3 regions of the Paractinoplanes hotanensis genome follow, and region 1 is predicted to be linked to each of the others. Evidence: riboswitches for the same ligand, from Rfam matches in the RefSeq annotation. Region 1 holds a riboswitch; each other region holds the start of a gene.
The links. Region 1 has a riboswitch for cobalamin ahead of metE (5-methyltetrahydropteroyltriglutamate--homocysteine S-methyltransferase). Riboswitches for the same ligand answer to the same signal wherever they lie in the genome.
Positions count from the first base shown of each region.

Region 1 (5,017 bases):
TGACGTTCAAGGACCGCTCGAACGCGTTGTCCAACCAGACCGGCGCCCCGGGCAACACCATCCACCTGTCCAACCTGTGCACCGAGATCCTCGAGGTGAACAGCGACGACGAGACGGCGGTGTGCAACCTCGGCTCGATCAACCTCGGCGCTCACGTGACCGGCGGCGGCGTCGACTGGGAGAAGTTGCGCGCCACGGTGCGGACCGCGGTGGTGTTCCTGGACCGGGTCATCGACATCAACTACTACCCGTCCGAGCAGGCCGCGAAGTCGAACCCACGTTGGCGGCCGATCGGGCTCGGGCTGATGGGGCTGCAGGACGCGTTCTTCCAACTGCGGCTTCCGTTCGACTCGGCCCAAGCCCAGGAACTGTCCACGCGCGTACAAGAAGAGATCTTTCTGACCGCGCTGGAGGTGTCGGCCGATCTGGCCGAGCAGTTCGGACCGCACCCGGCCTTCGCCGAGACCCGCGCCGCGGGCGGTGACCTGCACCCGGACCTGTGGGGAGCGACGCCCGCGCAGACCGAACGGTGGACGAACGTGCGCGAACGCGCACGGACGAGCGGTCTGCGCAACTCGCTGCTGGTGGCGATCGCGCCGACGGCCACCATCGCCTCGATCGCCGGGTGTTACGAGTGCATCGAGCCGCAGGTGTCCAACCTCTTCAAGCGCGAGACCATGTCCGGCGAGTTCCTGCAGATCAACACGTATCTCGTACGGGAGTTGAAGGCCCGCGGCCTGTGGACGGCCTCGATCCGGGAGCAGATCAAGCGGGCCGAGGGTTCCGTCCAGGGCATCGCCGAACTGCCGGCCGAGGTGCGCGAACTGTTCCGTACGGCCTGGGAGTTGCCGCAGAAGGCCCTGATCGAGCTGGCCGCCGCCCGGGCGCCCTACATCGATCAGTCGCAGTCGCTCAACCTGTTCCTGAGCGCGCCGACCATCGGCAAGCTCTCCTCGATGTACCTGTACGCCTGGAAGGCCGGGTTGAAGACGTCGTACTACCTGCGCTCGCGCCCCGCGACGCGCATCCAGCAGGCGACCGTCTCCGTCGCGGCAGCCACGACGCCGCTCGCCGCGCTTCCCGTCGTCTCCGACGAGGAAGCCCTTGCCTGCTCCCTGGAAAACCCCGAGTCATGTGAGGCCTGCCAGTGACCACCACCCCCGTACGTCAGATGCTGCTCGATCCCGGCATGGACCTCACGCTGCGGCCGATGCGCTACCCGCACTTCTTCGACCGCTTCAAGGACGCCATCAAGAACACCTGGACCGTCGAGGAGGTCGACCTGCACGGCGACCTCGCCGACCTGCAGCGCCTCTCACCGGCCGAGCAACACCTGGTCTCGCGGCTGGTTGCCTTCTTCGCCACCGGTGACACGATCGTGTCCAACAACCTCGTGCTCAACCTGTATCAACACGTCAACTCGCCCGAGGGCCGCCTCTATCTCTCGCGGCAGCTGTTCGAGGAGGCCGTGCACGTTCAGTTCTATCTGAACCTGCTCGACACCTACGTGCCCGATCTCGACGAGCGCGCCGAGGCGTTCGCGGCCGTCGAGAACATCCCGTCGATCGCCCGCAAGGCCGAGTTCTGTTACCAGTGGATCGACTCGATCTACGAACTGCGCTCGCTGCGGTCGAAGGTGGACCGCCGCGCGTTCCTGCTCAACGTGATCTGCTTCGCCGCGTGCATCGAGGGGCTGTTCTTCTACGGCGCTTTCGCGTACGTGTATTTCCTGCGCTCCCGCGGCCTGCTGAACGGCCTCGCCTCCGGCACCAACTGGGTCTTCCGCGACGAGAGCATGCACATGGCGTTCGCGTTCGACGTGGTCGACCAGGTCCGGCAGGAGGAACCGGATCTCTTCGACGCCGAGATGGAGCAGCAGGTCCGCGACATGCTGTCCGAGGCCGTCGAATGCGAGGTGCAGTTCGCCGAGGACCTGCTCACCCAGGGCGTCTCGGGCATGTCGCTGGCCGACATGCGCGAGTACCTGCAGCATGTCGCCGACCGCCGCCTGTCGGCGCTGGGCATCGAGCCGATGTACGGCAGCGGCAACCCGTTCGCCTTCATGGAGCTCCAGGACGTGCAGGAGCTCTCGAACTTCTTCGAGCGCCGTGTCTCGGCCTACCAGGTCGGTGTGACGGGTTCGGTCACCTTCGACGACGAATTCTGAGCGACTGATGCCGATCCGCTCACTAGAGTGGACGGCAGTGCTGGTTCGCCCCGGTCCGACGAGACCGGACCGGGGCGTCGTAAGAGGGAACCCGGTGGAAATCCGGGACTGCCCCGCAGCGGTGAGTGGGAACGACCGCCGTCATCAAGCACTGGGCCGCGAGGCCTGGGAAGCGACGGCCAGTAGGAACGTGCCAGGCGCCCGCAAGTCCGAAGACCTGCCCGCACCGTGCGCACCGACCGGTGCGCGCCGCCGGTGATCCCGCGGGAGGGTCAGGTGCCTCGTTTCAGCGTGCCTCTTCTCGTGGGCCACCGGGGTCTTCGAGGGAAGGAACACCTGTCGTGACAACGCCTTTCGGGCAGAGCACTGTGCTCGGCTACCCGCGTATCGGCGCCAACCGTGAGTTGAAGAAGGCCGTCGAAGCCTACTGGGCCGGCACGATCGACGCCGCCGCACTCGAGCGGACCGCCGCCGGGCTGCGCGCCGAGGTGTGGCAGACGCTGCGCAACGCCCGGCTCGACGCTATCCCGTCCAACACGTTCTCGTTCTACGACCACGTCCTCGACACCGCCGTCGCCGTCGGTGCGGTCCCGGACCGGTTCGACCGGCTGTGTCTGTCCGAACTGGACACGTATTTCGCCATGGCCCGCGGAGTCGACGCCGAGCCCGCGCTCGAGCTGACCAAGTGGTTCGACACCAACTACCACTACCTGGTCCCCGAGATCGCCGACGAGACCACCTTCCGGGCGCGGCCGGACAAGCCCCTGCGGGAGTACGCCGAAGCCGCCGCGCTCGGCATCACCACCCGCCCGGTGCTGGTCGGGCCGGCCACGTTCCTGCTTCTGGCCAAGCCCTCCGCGTCGAGCGGGCTGCCGTTCGACCGTCTCGGCGAGCTGACCGACACGTACGCGGAGATCCTGGTTCGCCTCGCCGACGCCGGCGTGCCCTGGGTGCAGCTGGACGAGCCGGCCTACGTCACCGACCGCACGCCGGCGGAGATCGACGCGCTGCGCGCGGTCTACCACCGCCTCGGCGGCCTCGAACGACGGCCGCAGATCCTCGTAGCCACCTACTTCGGCGAGCTCGGCGCCGCCCTGCCCGCGCTGCTCGGCACCCCGATCGAGGCGCTCGGCCTCGATCTGGTCGCCGGCCGGGGCAACCTGGCCCGGCTGGCCGCCGCCGGGCCGCTGCGCGGCAAGACGATCGTCGCCGGACTGGTCGACGGGCACAACATCTGGCGTACCGACCTGCGCGCCGCGGCCTCGATCGGAGCGACCGTCACCGGGCTGGCCGACCACGTCGCGGTCTCGGCCTCATGCTCGCTGCTGCACGTCCCGGTCGACCTGTCGGTCGAGAAGCGCCTGGACGCGGACCTGGTCGCCCGGCTCGCGTTCGCGCGGCAGAAGGTGGACGAGGTCGTGCTGCTCGGCAGGGCGCTGCGCGACGGCACCGCCCACCTCCCCGAACCGCTGCCCGCGACCCCGCCGTCGTGGCGGCACGACGGCGTACGGGCCCGGATCGCCGCACTGAGCCCGGCCGACCGGCAGCGCGGCGCCTACGCTGAACGGGCCGCCGCCCAGCAGGCCCGGCTCGGGCTGCCGGATCTGCCCACCACGACCATCGGCTCGTTCCCGCAGACCGCTCCGCTGCGGCAGGCGCGGGCCGCTCTGCGCGCCGGAACCCTGTCCGCCGCCGATTACGCCGCGCTCATGAGGAAGGAGGTCGAGCACGTCATCCGGCTGCAGGAGGAGCTGGGCCTGGACGTCCTCGTGCACGGGGAACCGGAGCGCAACGACATGGTGCAGTACTTCGGCGAGCAGCTCGACGGGTTCGCGGCCACCGACCTCGGCTGGGTGCAGTCGTACGGCTCCCGCTGCGTACGCCCGCCGATCATCTACGGCGACGTGGCCCGCCGCGGCCCGATGACCGTCGAGTGGTCGACGTTCGCGCAGTCGCTCACCGACCGCCCGGTGAAGGGCATGCTCACCGGCCCGGTCACTATCCTGGCCTGGTCGTTCGTCCGCACCGACCAGCCCTGGGCGGACACCGCCGACCAGGTCGCGCTGGCCCTGCGCGACGAGACGGCCGACCTGGAACGGGCCGGCATCAGGGTGATCCAGGTCGACGAACCGGCGCTGCGCGAGACCCTGCCGCTGCGCCGGGCCGACCAGAAGGCGTACCTGGACTGGGCGGTCGGCTCGTTCCGGCTGGCCACCAGCGGCGTGGCCGACGACACCCAGATCCACACCCACCTCTGCTATTCCGAGTTCGGGGAGGTCATCACGGCCATCGACGCCCTCGACGCCGACGTCACCAGCATCGAGGCGTCCCGGTCGAAGATGGAGGTGCTCGGCGACCTGGCCGCGATCGGCTACGCCCGCGGTGTCGGCCCCGGCGTCTGGGACATCCACTCGCCCCGGGTGCCGTCGCGCGACGAGGTGGCCGAATCGCTGCGCCGGGCCGTCGCCGCGGTGCCGGCCCGCCGGATCTGGGTCAACCCCGACTGCGGCCTCAAGACCCGCGGCTACCCCGAGGTCGAGGCGTCGCTGAAGCACCTCGTGGCAGCCGCCGCCGAGGTTCGCGGCGGCTGAGGTGTCCGGTGGCCCATCGCCTTTCGGCCGGCCACGCATCAGCGGCTGAGGAGCCTCTGCCACTGCTCACGCCGGACCACTTCCGGCGTGAGCACGCAGTCGCCGCAGGTGCCGCCGCCGGGGATGCGGTAGTAGAGGCAGCAGTTGTCGCGCACCAGGAACCAGCGGGCCCGGTGCGGATCGGGCCGGTGCAGGGTCGCCATGCCTGCCAGGGGCGGCTCCGCGAGCAGGCCGGTGACGATCGTGGCCGCACGCTCGG
Region 1 covers NZ_JAMQOL010000001.1:172,685-177,701, reverse strand. Annotated here, with positions in the region: gene LXN57_RS00855 (ribonucleoside-diphosphate reductase subunit alpha) at 1-1,151, shown strand, start outside; gene LXN57_RS00850 (ribonucleotide-diphosphate reductase subunit beta) at 1,172-2,167, shown strand; cobalamin riboswitch at 2,192-2,406, shown strand; gene metE (5-methyltetrahydropteroyltriglutamate--homocysteine S-methyltransferase) at 2,509-4,758, shown strand; gene LXN57_RS00840 ((2Fe-2S)-binding protein) at 4,797-5,017, opposite strand, start outside.

Region 2 (5,017 bases), on a different contig from region 1:
CTTCGTCATCTCGGTGACCAGGTCGGCCGCCTCGAGCAGCGCCGGCGCCGCGTCCCGGCCGGTGATCACGACGTGCTGGTTGCCCGGACGCTCGGCCAGCGTGGCCACCACCTCGTCGACGTCGACCCAACCCCACTTCATCGGGTACGTGAACTCGTCGAGCACATAGAACCGGTGGGTCTCGGCGGCCAGGTCCCGCTTGATCTGAGCCCAGCCCTCGGCCGCCTCGGCCGCGTGGTCGCGTTCGGCGCCGGCGCGCTGGATCCACGACCAGCCCTCGCCCATCTTGTGCCAGGTGACCGGCGCTCCCCCGGTGGCGCCGAGCGCCTTGAGCGCGGATTCCTCGCCCACCCGCCACTTCTCCGACTTCACGAACTGGAAGACGCCAACCGGCCAGCCCGCGCTCCACGCGCGCAGGGCCATCCCGAAGGCAGCGGTCGACTTGCCCTTACCGTGTCCGGTGTGGACGGCCAGCACGGCCTGGCGCCGGCGCTGGCGGGTGGTGAGGCCGTCGTCCGGCACGGAGGTGACTTTTCCCTGCGGCATCAGGCGGCCCGGCCCGTCTCGAGGCCCTCCACCGGCATCAGGTCGGCGTCGAGCGCGGCAGCGAGCCGGGCCGCGAGCCGCAACCGGATCGGCCCGGATTCGCAGTCGACCACCACAGTGGACACCCCTGCGAGCGCCGGCGCCACGGTGGCCGGGTCGGGTCCGCTGGTGGCCCGGCCGTCGGTGACGACGATCAACAGCGGCCGCCGGCGCGGGTCACGGCGACGCTCGGTCGCGATGGTCGCGGCGGCCGTCCGGAGGCCGGCGGCCAAGGGCGTACGTCCCCCCGTGCGCAGACCCGCCAGCCGGAGCACCCCCACCTCATGGCTGGACGTGGGCGGCAGCACCTGCTCGGCCTCGTGCCCCCGGAAGGTGATCATCCCCACCCGGTCCCGCCGCTGATAGGCGTCGCGCAGCAGCGACAACACCGCCGTCTTCACCACCGTCATCCGCTTGCGGGCCGCCATCGACCCCGAGGCGTCGACCACGAAGAGCACCAGGTTCGACTCCCGCCCGACGTGCACCGCCTCCCGCAGATCCCGGGGCAGCACCATCGGCCGCCAACCCGCATCCACGGGCGCATCGCCCGCGCGGTGCACCTGGCCCCGCTCGCCGTCCGACTGAGGCCCGGCAGCGCTCGAGTCACGCGCCCCTCCCACCTCTGCCTGCCCGGTGCGTACCCGATTTGGGACTGCTCCTTCGCGCCCCTGGCCGATCCGTGACCGCTCAGTGCCCGCACGGTGCAGAGCCGCGCGCAGGGTGGCCGGCAGGTGCGGCGCCCCGGCCAGCCGACCGGTCGGCATCCGAGAGCCGACAACGCGTCCACGCCGCGACAGCGACAGCGAACGACGACCGGCGTGGCCGCCCTCCCCACGACGCGCGATGCTCAGAGTCTTCGTTCGATAGGCAGAACCCGGCGCGACCGCCGCCGCTCCGGCTACCCGATTCTCGCCGCGCCCGCCGTCCTCATCGGATTGCTGGTCCGCGGCCGATTTATCCGTCATTTCCGGACTGGGCAATGAGGACTGCGACGTCGGAGAAGCGCCGTCGTCCGAGGAGCCGCGGGCGCCTTCCGGGCCGCCGTCAGCCGATCCCCCATCGCCGCCACCGCTGTCCGGGCCGCCACGGTCCGAGCCGCTGCTGTCCGAGCCGCTGCTGTCCGGGCCGCCCCCGTCCGGGCCGCCGTCCTCGGGGCCACCAGCAGGCGGGGCGTCGTCCGGGTCGTCGTCCCCGAGCTGCGCGTCCGCTTCCTTCAGGGCTTGCTCGAGGCGCTGCTCGTCGGTGCCGGGCGGGTCGAGGGGATCCTTGCGGCGGCGGTGCGGCAGCGCCAGGCGCGCGGCATCGCGTACGTCATCGGCAGTGACCAGCTCGCGGCCGTGCCAGGCCGCCAGGGCGACCGCGCAGCGGGCCACCACGATGTCCGCGCGCATCCCGTCCACCCCGTACGCGAGACTGACCAGCGCGATCCGGTCGAGCTCCCGGTCCGGCAGCACAACGGCCGGCAGCAGGTCCCGGGCGGCCACGATCCGGCCCGCCAGCTCCCGCTCGTCGCCCTCGAACCGCGCCGCGAACCGGTCCGGGTCGAGCTCGTAGGCCAGCCGCCGCCGCACCACCTCGGCCCGGTCCTTGGCGTCGCGCGGCGCGGACACGTTGACCACCAGACCGAACCGGTCGACGAGCTGCGGCCGCGGCTCGCCCTCCTCCGGGTTCATCGTGCCGACCAGCAGGAACCGGGCCGCGTGCTTGACCGACACCCCGTCCCGCTCGACGTGGGCCCGGCCCATCGCCGCCGCGTCCAGCAGCAGGTCGACCAGGTGGTCGGGCAGCAGGTTGACCTCGTCGACATAGAGCACCCCGCGGTGCGCCGCCGCCAGCAGTCCCGGCTCGTACGCCTTGACCCCGTCGGCCAGCGCCCGCTGCAGATCGAGCGTGCCCACCACCCTGTCCTCGGTCGCGCCGACCGGCAGCTCCACCAGCGAGGCGGGCCGGTGGTGAACCGGACTGTCGGCGGCGTGCGGGCCGTCGGGGCAGAGCGGATCCATTTTCGACGGGTCACACGCGAAGCGGCAACCGCGCACCACAGCCACCTCGGGCAGCAGCGCGGCCAGGGCGCGCACGACAGTGCTCTTGGCGGTGCCCTTCTCGCCACGCACCAGAACCCCGCCCACAGCGGGCGAGACGGCGGTCAGCAGCAGGGCGAGGCGCAGATCGGCCAAGCCGACCACGGCCGAGAACGGGTACGGCGTCACGGGAGTCCCTCTCTGCGCGGGTGTCCACGCCCGCGCGGCGGTTGTCACGAGCGGCCGGAGTCTCCTGACTCCCGGATCGTCGCTCCCCGCGCGCCTTCCGGCTGTAGGTGCCGTGGCCTCTGGTGGCGGGTCGCTCCCCGGTCACAGTGGCGGGACCGTCCCGGATTACGCACCGGGTTCCTCCGCTACCGCTCGCCCGCCATGCTTTCTCACGCCCGCCCACCCCGTCAACGCGGGGTAAGGTGACCCCTACGACACGGCCTTCTCCGTCGTGGGCAGGGCCGGCGGGGCGATCCGGTCGAGTTCCTTCACCACCTCGAGCACGGCCAGCGCCGAAGACTCGATGAGCGGCCGCAGCCGGGCGTACAGGTGGGCGTTGGCCGGATCGGGGCGGGTCGGCTCGCCGAGCGGCACGAGCGACGCCGCCTGATCGAGGTCGGGCAGCTCGCCGAGGGCGTGCCGGGCCAGCAGGCACGCGCCGAGCGCGGTGCCCTCCGGGGTGTCGGCCACCGCGACCGGCACGTCGAGCGCGGCCGCGAGCACACCGACCCACAGCTCGGAGGCAACCGCCCCGCCCGTGGCCCGCACCTCGGTGACCGCGATCCCCTCGGCCGTGAACGAGTCCCGGACCAGGGCCAGCTGCTGGCACACGCCTTCGACGGCCGACCGGACGAGGTGGGCGCGCCCGTGTTCCCGCCGCAGTCCCAGGTACGCGCCGCGCAGACCGGGCTTCCACCAGGGCGCCCGTTCGCCGAGCAGGTACGGCAGGCAGAGCAGCCCGTCGCTGCCGGCCGCCACCCCCTGGGCCTCCACGAGCAGGGCGGCGTCGCGTTCGTCGGCGTCCTCCCCCTCGGCGCCCGGCCGTTCGAACCCGGCCGCGAAACTCTGCCCGGCCCAGCGCACCACCGAGCCGGCGTTGTTGACCGCCCCGCCGATCACCCAGCGGTCCTCGGTGAGCGCGTAGCAGAACAGCCGCCCCGCCCGGTCGGCGGTGGGCCGGTCGACCACCGTCCGGAGCGCGCCGCTGGTGCCCAGCGAGACCGCCGCCACCCCGGCCGGGGTGGCTCCGACGCCCAGGTTGGCCAGGGGTCCGTCGGCCGCGCCGATGACCAGCGGGGTGGCCGGGTCGAGCCCCGCCGCCCGGGCGACGCCGGGCCGCAGCTTGAGGACCGTGGTCGTCGGCAGCACCTCGGCCAGTTGCCCGGCGGTCACTCCAGCGATGTCCAGCGCCTCCGGGTCCCACCGCCGCTCGTGGATGTCGTAGAGCCCCGTGCCGCTGGCGATCGACAGATCCACGGCGTACGGGGCGTCGGCCAGAGCGGCCAGCACGAGCTCCTTCACGCCGCCCCAGCGCGGGGTCTTGCGCAGGGTCTCGGGGTCGTTGTCGCGCCACCAGGCCAGCTTGGTCAGCGGCGACATCGGGTGGACCGGCGTTCCCGTACGCCCTTGCAAGCGCTTGCCCCGGCCCTCGGCCACGATCCGCTCGCTCTGTTCCCCGGCGCGGGCGTCGGCCCAGGTGACCAGCGGCCCGAGCGGCGCGCCGTCGCCGTCCATCGGCACGATCGCGTGCAGGAAGGCGCTGAGCCCGACGGCGATCACCCGGTCGCCGTTCGCGCGGCAGGCCTCGGCGACGTCGACCAGCGCCTTGACCGCGGCGTCGCGCAGCGCGGCCGGGTCGAGCTCGGCCCGCCCCGGCCCGGGCACCACGAGCGGGTAGTGGACGCTGGTCAGCGCACGGATCGTGCCGTCGGGCCCGGCGGCCACCCCCTTGGTGGCGGTGGTTCCGGTGTCGATCCCGATCACGACGTCCATGCGTGTCCTCCCAGCGTCCGGCTGCCCTCAAACCTAAGGCAGGGCGACGCGCGCCGCTCGGCCCTGCCGGGGACGCACCTCCAGATGGGTGGCGGCGGCCGGGATCACGGCGGCCTGCCCGGCAACCGGCAGCCAGGCCCCGTCCCGTACGCGGTAGAGCAGTTGGCAGTTGAGCGCGGCCACCGCCACGCCCAGCTGCTGCGGCAGGCGGGCGTGCAGGATCGGGTAGGACTGGCCGATGTTGTCGGTGCCGTCGCTGGACAGGCCGTCCTCGAGCCGGCCCAGATAGTTGACCCGGGGCTTCTCGCCCGCGCGGGCCGCCATCCAGAAGGCCCGGGCCCGGCCGTCCAGCGCGAGGGTCTGCACCACCAGGCGGCGCCCGTCGGCCGTCGCACCGCTCAGCCGCCACT
Region 2 covers NZ_JAMQOL010000010.1:176,341-181,357, forward strand. Annotated here, with positions in the region: gene cobO (cob(I)yrinic acid a,c-diamide adenosyltransferase) at 1-546, opposite strand, end outside; gene LXN57_RS08865 (VWA domain-containing protein) at 546-2,795, opposite strand; cobalamin riboswitch at 2,853-2,978, opposite strand; gene LXN57_RS08870 (gluconokinase) at 3,045-4,607, opposite strand; gene LXN57_RS08875 (hypothetical protein) at 4,641-5,017, opposite strand, start outside.
Region 2: it holds a riboswitch for cobalamin, as region 1 does, so the genes downstream of both, LXN57_RS08865 (VWA domain-containing protein) here and metE (5-methyltetrahydropteroyltriglutamate--homocysteine S-methyltransferase) in region 1, are expected to answer to the same signal.

Region 3 (5,017 bases), on a different contig from region 1:
GGTCGTCGGCGTGGTCGGCGGCCTGGTGCTGGTCGGCGGGGTCGTCGGCGTCGGGTTGTCCGGCGTCGTCGGCGGATCGGGATCGGGAGCGCCGAGCTCGGGGCCGGGCACGATCCCCTCGATCGAGCCGAAGACGCGGGTGGCCTGGAACAACCGGGACCAGCGGACCGGCGCCAGCCGCACGTTGAGGCCGGTGCGCGGGGCCTCGACCATCATGCCGTTGCCGGCGTACATCGCGACGTGGTGGATGCCGCGCCAGCTGTTGGTGCTGCTGAAGAAGAGCAGGTCGCCGGGGAGCAGCGAGTAACGCGACACGACCCTTTGGCGGGTCTGCCAGTACTGGTCGCGCGAGACGCGGTTGAGCTGGAAGCCCACCGACCGGTAGGCCGCCCACATGAGACCGGAGCAGTCGTACTCGTCGGGGCCTTCCTCGGACCAGACGTACGGGTCGCCGCGTTGAGCCAGCGCGAAGTTGAGCGCCCCGATGGCCTTGGCGTCGGCGCCGCGACCAGCCTCGGGACCGGCCAGATAACCCGAGCCGAGCGCGCTGTCGACGCCGGCCTGGCTCGCCTCGGCGGCGGCCAGCGCGTCGGCGTTGGCCAGCTCGAGGGTCTGCTGTGCGGTCTGCTTGCGGGCCAGCTGGGTCTGGAGGGTCTTGTAAGCCGTGGCGAACTCGGTCTGGCGCTCGCCGCTCAGCGCCTGTTCGTCGAGCGCGAGCTGCGCGGTGACCTGGGCCAGTTCGATCTGGCGGGCGATGGCCTGGGCGGTGCCCTGGCCACGCTGCAGACGGGCCAGATCGTCGAGGCTGTTGGCGCCGCCGACGCCACCGGGCGGCAGGCCGGCGGCGTCGATCACGGCCTGGGCCGCGGCGTCGGCCGCGGCCGCCTGCGCCTGCTGGAGGTTGGCCGACGCCTGTTCGTACTTCAGGCCGGCGGCCTCGGCCTGCGCCTTGGCCAGGTCACGATCCTGCTCGGCCTGGATCAGCTTGTCGCCCAGGGCCGCGATCTCGTTGCGACCCTTCTCGATCCGCTGGAGGGCCGGGTTGGTGGCGGCCCCGGGCAGCGACGTGATCGTGCTCGTGGTGGGCGCCTTCTGGCCGGGGAGCGTCAGGGTGCCGAGCGCCGCCGGGCGGGCGCCGACATCGGGCACGGCCAGGTTGAATGTGTCCTGCGGGGCGGTGGCCGGGTCGGCCAGGGCGGGAACGGGCTGGAACAGGGCGGCAATGGTGGCGGCAACGGCGGAGAACGCAACGGGGCGCCACCAAGGGTGTGCGTTGCGTGATCGCCGGACACCGACTCTTGCTGTCGCCATGTGCTCCCCGTCCCGTCGCGCCGCTTCGCGCCGCGTGCCGTCCCCCTAAAGACTTACATCAAAGCTCGCATGCCTGTCGATTGATCCCAGGTGAAAGAAGACTGGGAATCCGGCGAACGGCACCACGCGGGCACCCGCCGGACACCGGCGCCCGGCGGTTCGGGGGAGGGGAGAAGTACTCTCGACGGCAGTTGTCGAGAGGGGCGCAGCAGATGGATGCCGGATTGAAGCGTGAGCTGGAGGCCAAGGTCTATGCCGGCGAGCGGCTGAACCGGGCCGACGGCGAGGCCCTCTACGCCTGCGACGACCTCGCCTGGCTCGGCCGCCTGGCCCACCACCGGCGCACCGAGCTCAACGGCGACCGGGTGACCTTCAACGCCGGCCCGCAGTCCGAGGCCGCCTCCATGATCTACGGCCGTCTCGAGAGTGCGGGCGACCGCGTCGATCACGTGCTGCGGCTGCGCGACCAGCAGGACCGAGCGGGCGACGTGCCGGCCTTCGCCCCGGTGCGGCACCAGCCCGAGGGCGAGGCCAGGGCGGCGGCGCCGACCGAGACGCTGAAGACGTTCGCCGTGTCCCGGCTGCTGCTCGACAACGTGCGCCACGTGACGTGTTCCTGGGCCATGCACGGCCTGCCGGTCGCCCAGCTCACACTCAACTTCGGCGCCGACGACCTCGACGGTCCCGAGGGGGCCGCCGACCGCGACGAGGTGCTCACCCTCATCTGGGACGCGGGCTTCCGGCCGGTCGAGCGCGACGGCCGCCACGAGGTCGTGACCGAGCACGAGCCGGCGCCCTCCCTGGCCCTGCGGCGCAGCGAACCGCAGCAGGTCTGGGCCTGAGCCGGGCGCGTACCCTGCAAGGTGTCATGACCGACACGAAAAGCACCCGCCGCCCACGCCGGGACGCCAGCGGACGCCTGGCGACCATCGGCGACCTCGTCGGCACCGCGCTGGCCGGGCTGGTGACCGGGGCCGTCCTGCTGTTGATCCTCGAGGCGATCCTGTCGCTGACCCGGGTCTCCGAGTTCGGCAACACCAGCGGCTGGCTCGCGATCATCCTGCCGGTGTGGCTGTTCGTCGAAGAGTTCCGGGCCGAGGGCTACGGCGCCTCGCGCGTTGTGGTCGCTCTGCTGGGCACCGGCTTCGCCGTGGCCGCCGGCATGACGATTGCCGGCCTCGCCGCCACCCAGTTCCCGACGCTGGTCAGCGGTCTGTTCGGCGCGGCCGCCTTCACGGTGGTCTATTGCCTGATCTGGTTCTACGGCCTGCGGTGGCTCAGTCACCGCGTGGGCTGACGAGAGGGAGACATGAGCCCCGCCATCAAATACACGCTCGGCCGGATCGGCCTGTTCGTGGTGGTTCTCGCGCTGCTCTCGCCTCTCCCGCTCAACCTCCTGGTGACCGGCATGATCGCGATCCTGGTGTCGGCCGTCGCGTCGTTCTTCCTGCTCGCCAAGTGGCGTAACGAGATGAACGAGCAGCTCGTCGGCGCCGCGGGCCGTCGCTCGGCCGAGAAGGAGCGGCTGCGCGCCGCGCTGGCCGGTGACGAGGAAGCGGCCGCCGAGGGCGACCGGGCCGCCGCTCCGCAGCAGGAGAAGAGCGCCGAACCGCCCCGTTGATCAGGGGTGGGATAGCGTCGGAGGGACCGCGTTCAGCGAAGCCGGTGTGAACCCGGCGCTGTCCCGCAACTGTGTGACCTCCTTCGGGGTCGAGCCAGGTCGCCTGGACGCCGGTCGCGAACAAGCGCTCCCGGGGAGGGGCGCCTCGCGGACAGACCACCCCTGAGGCCCTGTCGGCGAAGCACCCGGCCGACGCCCGTCGGCACAGCACCCGGCCGACCGGAGGACCTCATGAAACGTGCACTGACAGCCGCGCTCGCGGTGACCACGCTGCTGCTGGCCGGCGCCTGCGGCGGCAACGACGACACGACCGGGCCCGCGGGTGGTCAGCCGTCGGGCGCCGCCGCCGCGTCGTACCCGGTGACGGTGGGCGACCTCACGCTCGACCAGCGACCCGAGAAGATCGTCTCGCTGAGCGCGACGGCCACCGAGATGCTGTTCGCCATCGGGGCCGGACCGCAGGTGACGGCGGTCGACGATCAGTCGAACCACCCGGCCGACGCGCCGAAGACCGACCTCTCCGGCTTCAAGCCCAACGCCGAGGCGATCGCGGCCAAGGACCCCGACCTGGTGGTGCTCTCCAACGACATCGACAAGATCGTCGCGCAGCTCGACCGGCTGAAGATCCCGGTGCTGCTCGTCGCGGCCGCGGCTGACCTCGACGACACGTACCGGGAAATCGGTGACCTGGGCACGCTGACCGGGCATCGGGCGGAGGCCGACGCGCTGACCGACCGGATGAAGGCCGACATCGACAAGATCGTCAAGGACGTGCCCGCCCGCAGCGCGCCGCTCAGCTACTACTACGAGCTCGACCCGACGCTCTACACGGTCACCTCGAAGACGTTCGTGGGCTCGATCTTCTCGCTCTTCGGCCTGACCAATGTGGCCGACGCCGCCGACCCGGACGGCGCCAAGGGCGGCTACCCCCAGCTCTCGGCGGAGGCGCTGGTCAAGTCCGACCCGGACACGATTTTCCTGGCCGACACCAAATGCTGCCAGCAGTCGGCGCAGACCGTCGCCGCCCGCAAGGGCTGGAACACGATCACGGCTGTGCGGACCAAGCAGATCTTCCCGCTCGACGACGACATCGCGTCCCGCTGGGGCCCGCGGACCGTCGATCTCGTGCGCGCGGTGGCCGACGCCGTGGCCAAGGTCCCGGCGTGACCGGAACGGCTGGGCGGTGACCACCACGCTCCGCGAGAACCGGGGCGGGGTCCGGCCGGCTGGTCTGCGAGCGGGCTGGCTGGCCGGTGGTGTCGCGGCCGTTCTGATCGCGCTGGTGGCGGGGCTGGCCTTCGGGTCGGTCGCGCTGCCGCCGGGCGGCGTCGCCATCGAGCTTCTCAACCTGATTCCGGGCGTCCAGCTGCACAGCGGCCTCACGGCCCGTGAGGTCGCCATCCTCACCGAGCTGCGGCTGCCCCGGGTGGTGCTCGGACTGCTGGTCGGCGGGCTGCTCGCGCTGGCCGGCGCCGCGTACCAGGGCGTGTTCCGCAATCCGCTGGCCGACCCGCACCTGCTCGGGGTGGCTGCCGGCGCGGGTCTAGGCGTGACCGCGGTGATCTCGTTGCGAGCCGGGGCTTCCGGCGACGCCACCGCCAACCTGCCGATCGGGGTGCCGGTGGCAGCGTTCGCCGGTGCGCTGCTGGCGGTCGCGCTGACCTGGCTGCTGGGCGCGGCCGGGGGCCGCGACCGCTCGCCGGCGACGCTGATCCTGGCCGGGGTGGCGGTCTCGTCGTTCCTCGCCGCCGGGCAGACCTATCTGATGCAGCGACACGTCGAGACGCTGCGCGAGGTCTACTCGTGGCTGCTCGGGCGGCTGGCCACCGCGGGCTGGCACGACGTGCTCATCGTGCTGCCGTACGCCGTGGTCACCGCCGTCATCGTGCTGGCCCAGCGGCGCGAGCTCGACGTGCTGACCGTCGGCGACGAGGAGGCAACCGGCCTCGGCCTGCACCCGCAGCGCAGCCGCTACCTGTTGATCGTGGCCGCCTCGCTGGGCACCGCGGCGGCGGTGTCGGTCTCGGGGCTGATCGGCTTCGTCGGCATCATCGTCCCGCACACCATGCGCCTGCTGGCCGGCTC
Region 3 covers NZ_JAMQOL010000021.1:78,036-83,052, forward strand. Annotated here, with positions in the region: gene LXN57_RS17180 (C40 family peptidase) at 1-1,311, opposite strand, end outside; gene LXN57_RS17185 (hypothetical protein) at 1,524-2,153, shown strand; gene LXN57_RS17190 (hypothetical protein) at 2,180-2,608, shown strand; gene LXN57_RS17195 (DUF4229 domain-containing protein) at 2,621-2,932, shown strand; cobalamin riboswitch at 2,917-3,054, shown strand; gene LXN57_RS17200 (ABC transporter substrate-binding protein) at 3,164-4,099, shown strand; gene LXN57_RS17205 (FecCD family ABC transporter permease) at 4,116-5,017, shown strand, end outside.
Region 3: it holds a riboswitch for cobalamin, as region 1 does, so the genes downstream of both, LXN57_RS17200 (ABC transporter substrate-binding protein) here and metE (5-methyltetrahydropteroyltriglutamate--homocysteine S-methyltransferase) in region 1, are expected to answer to the same signal.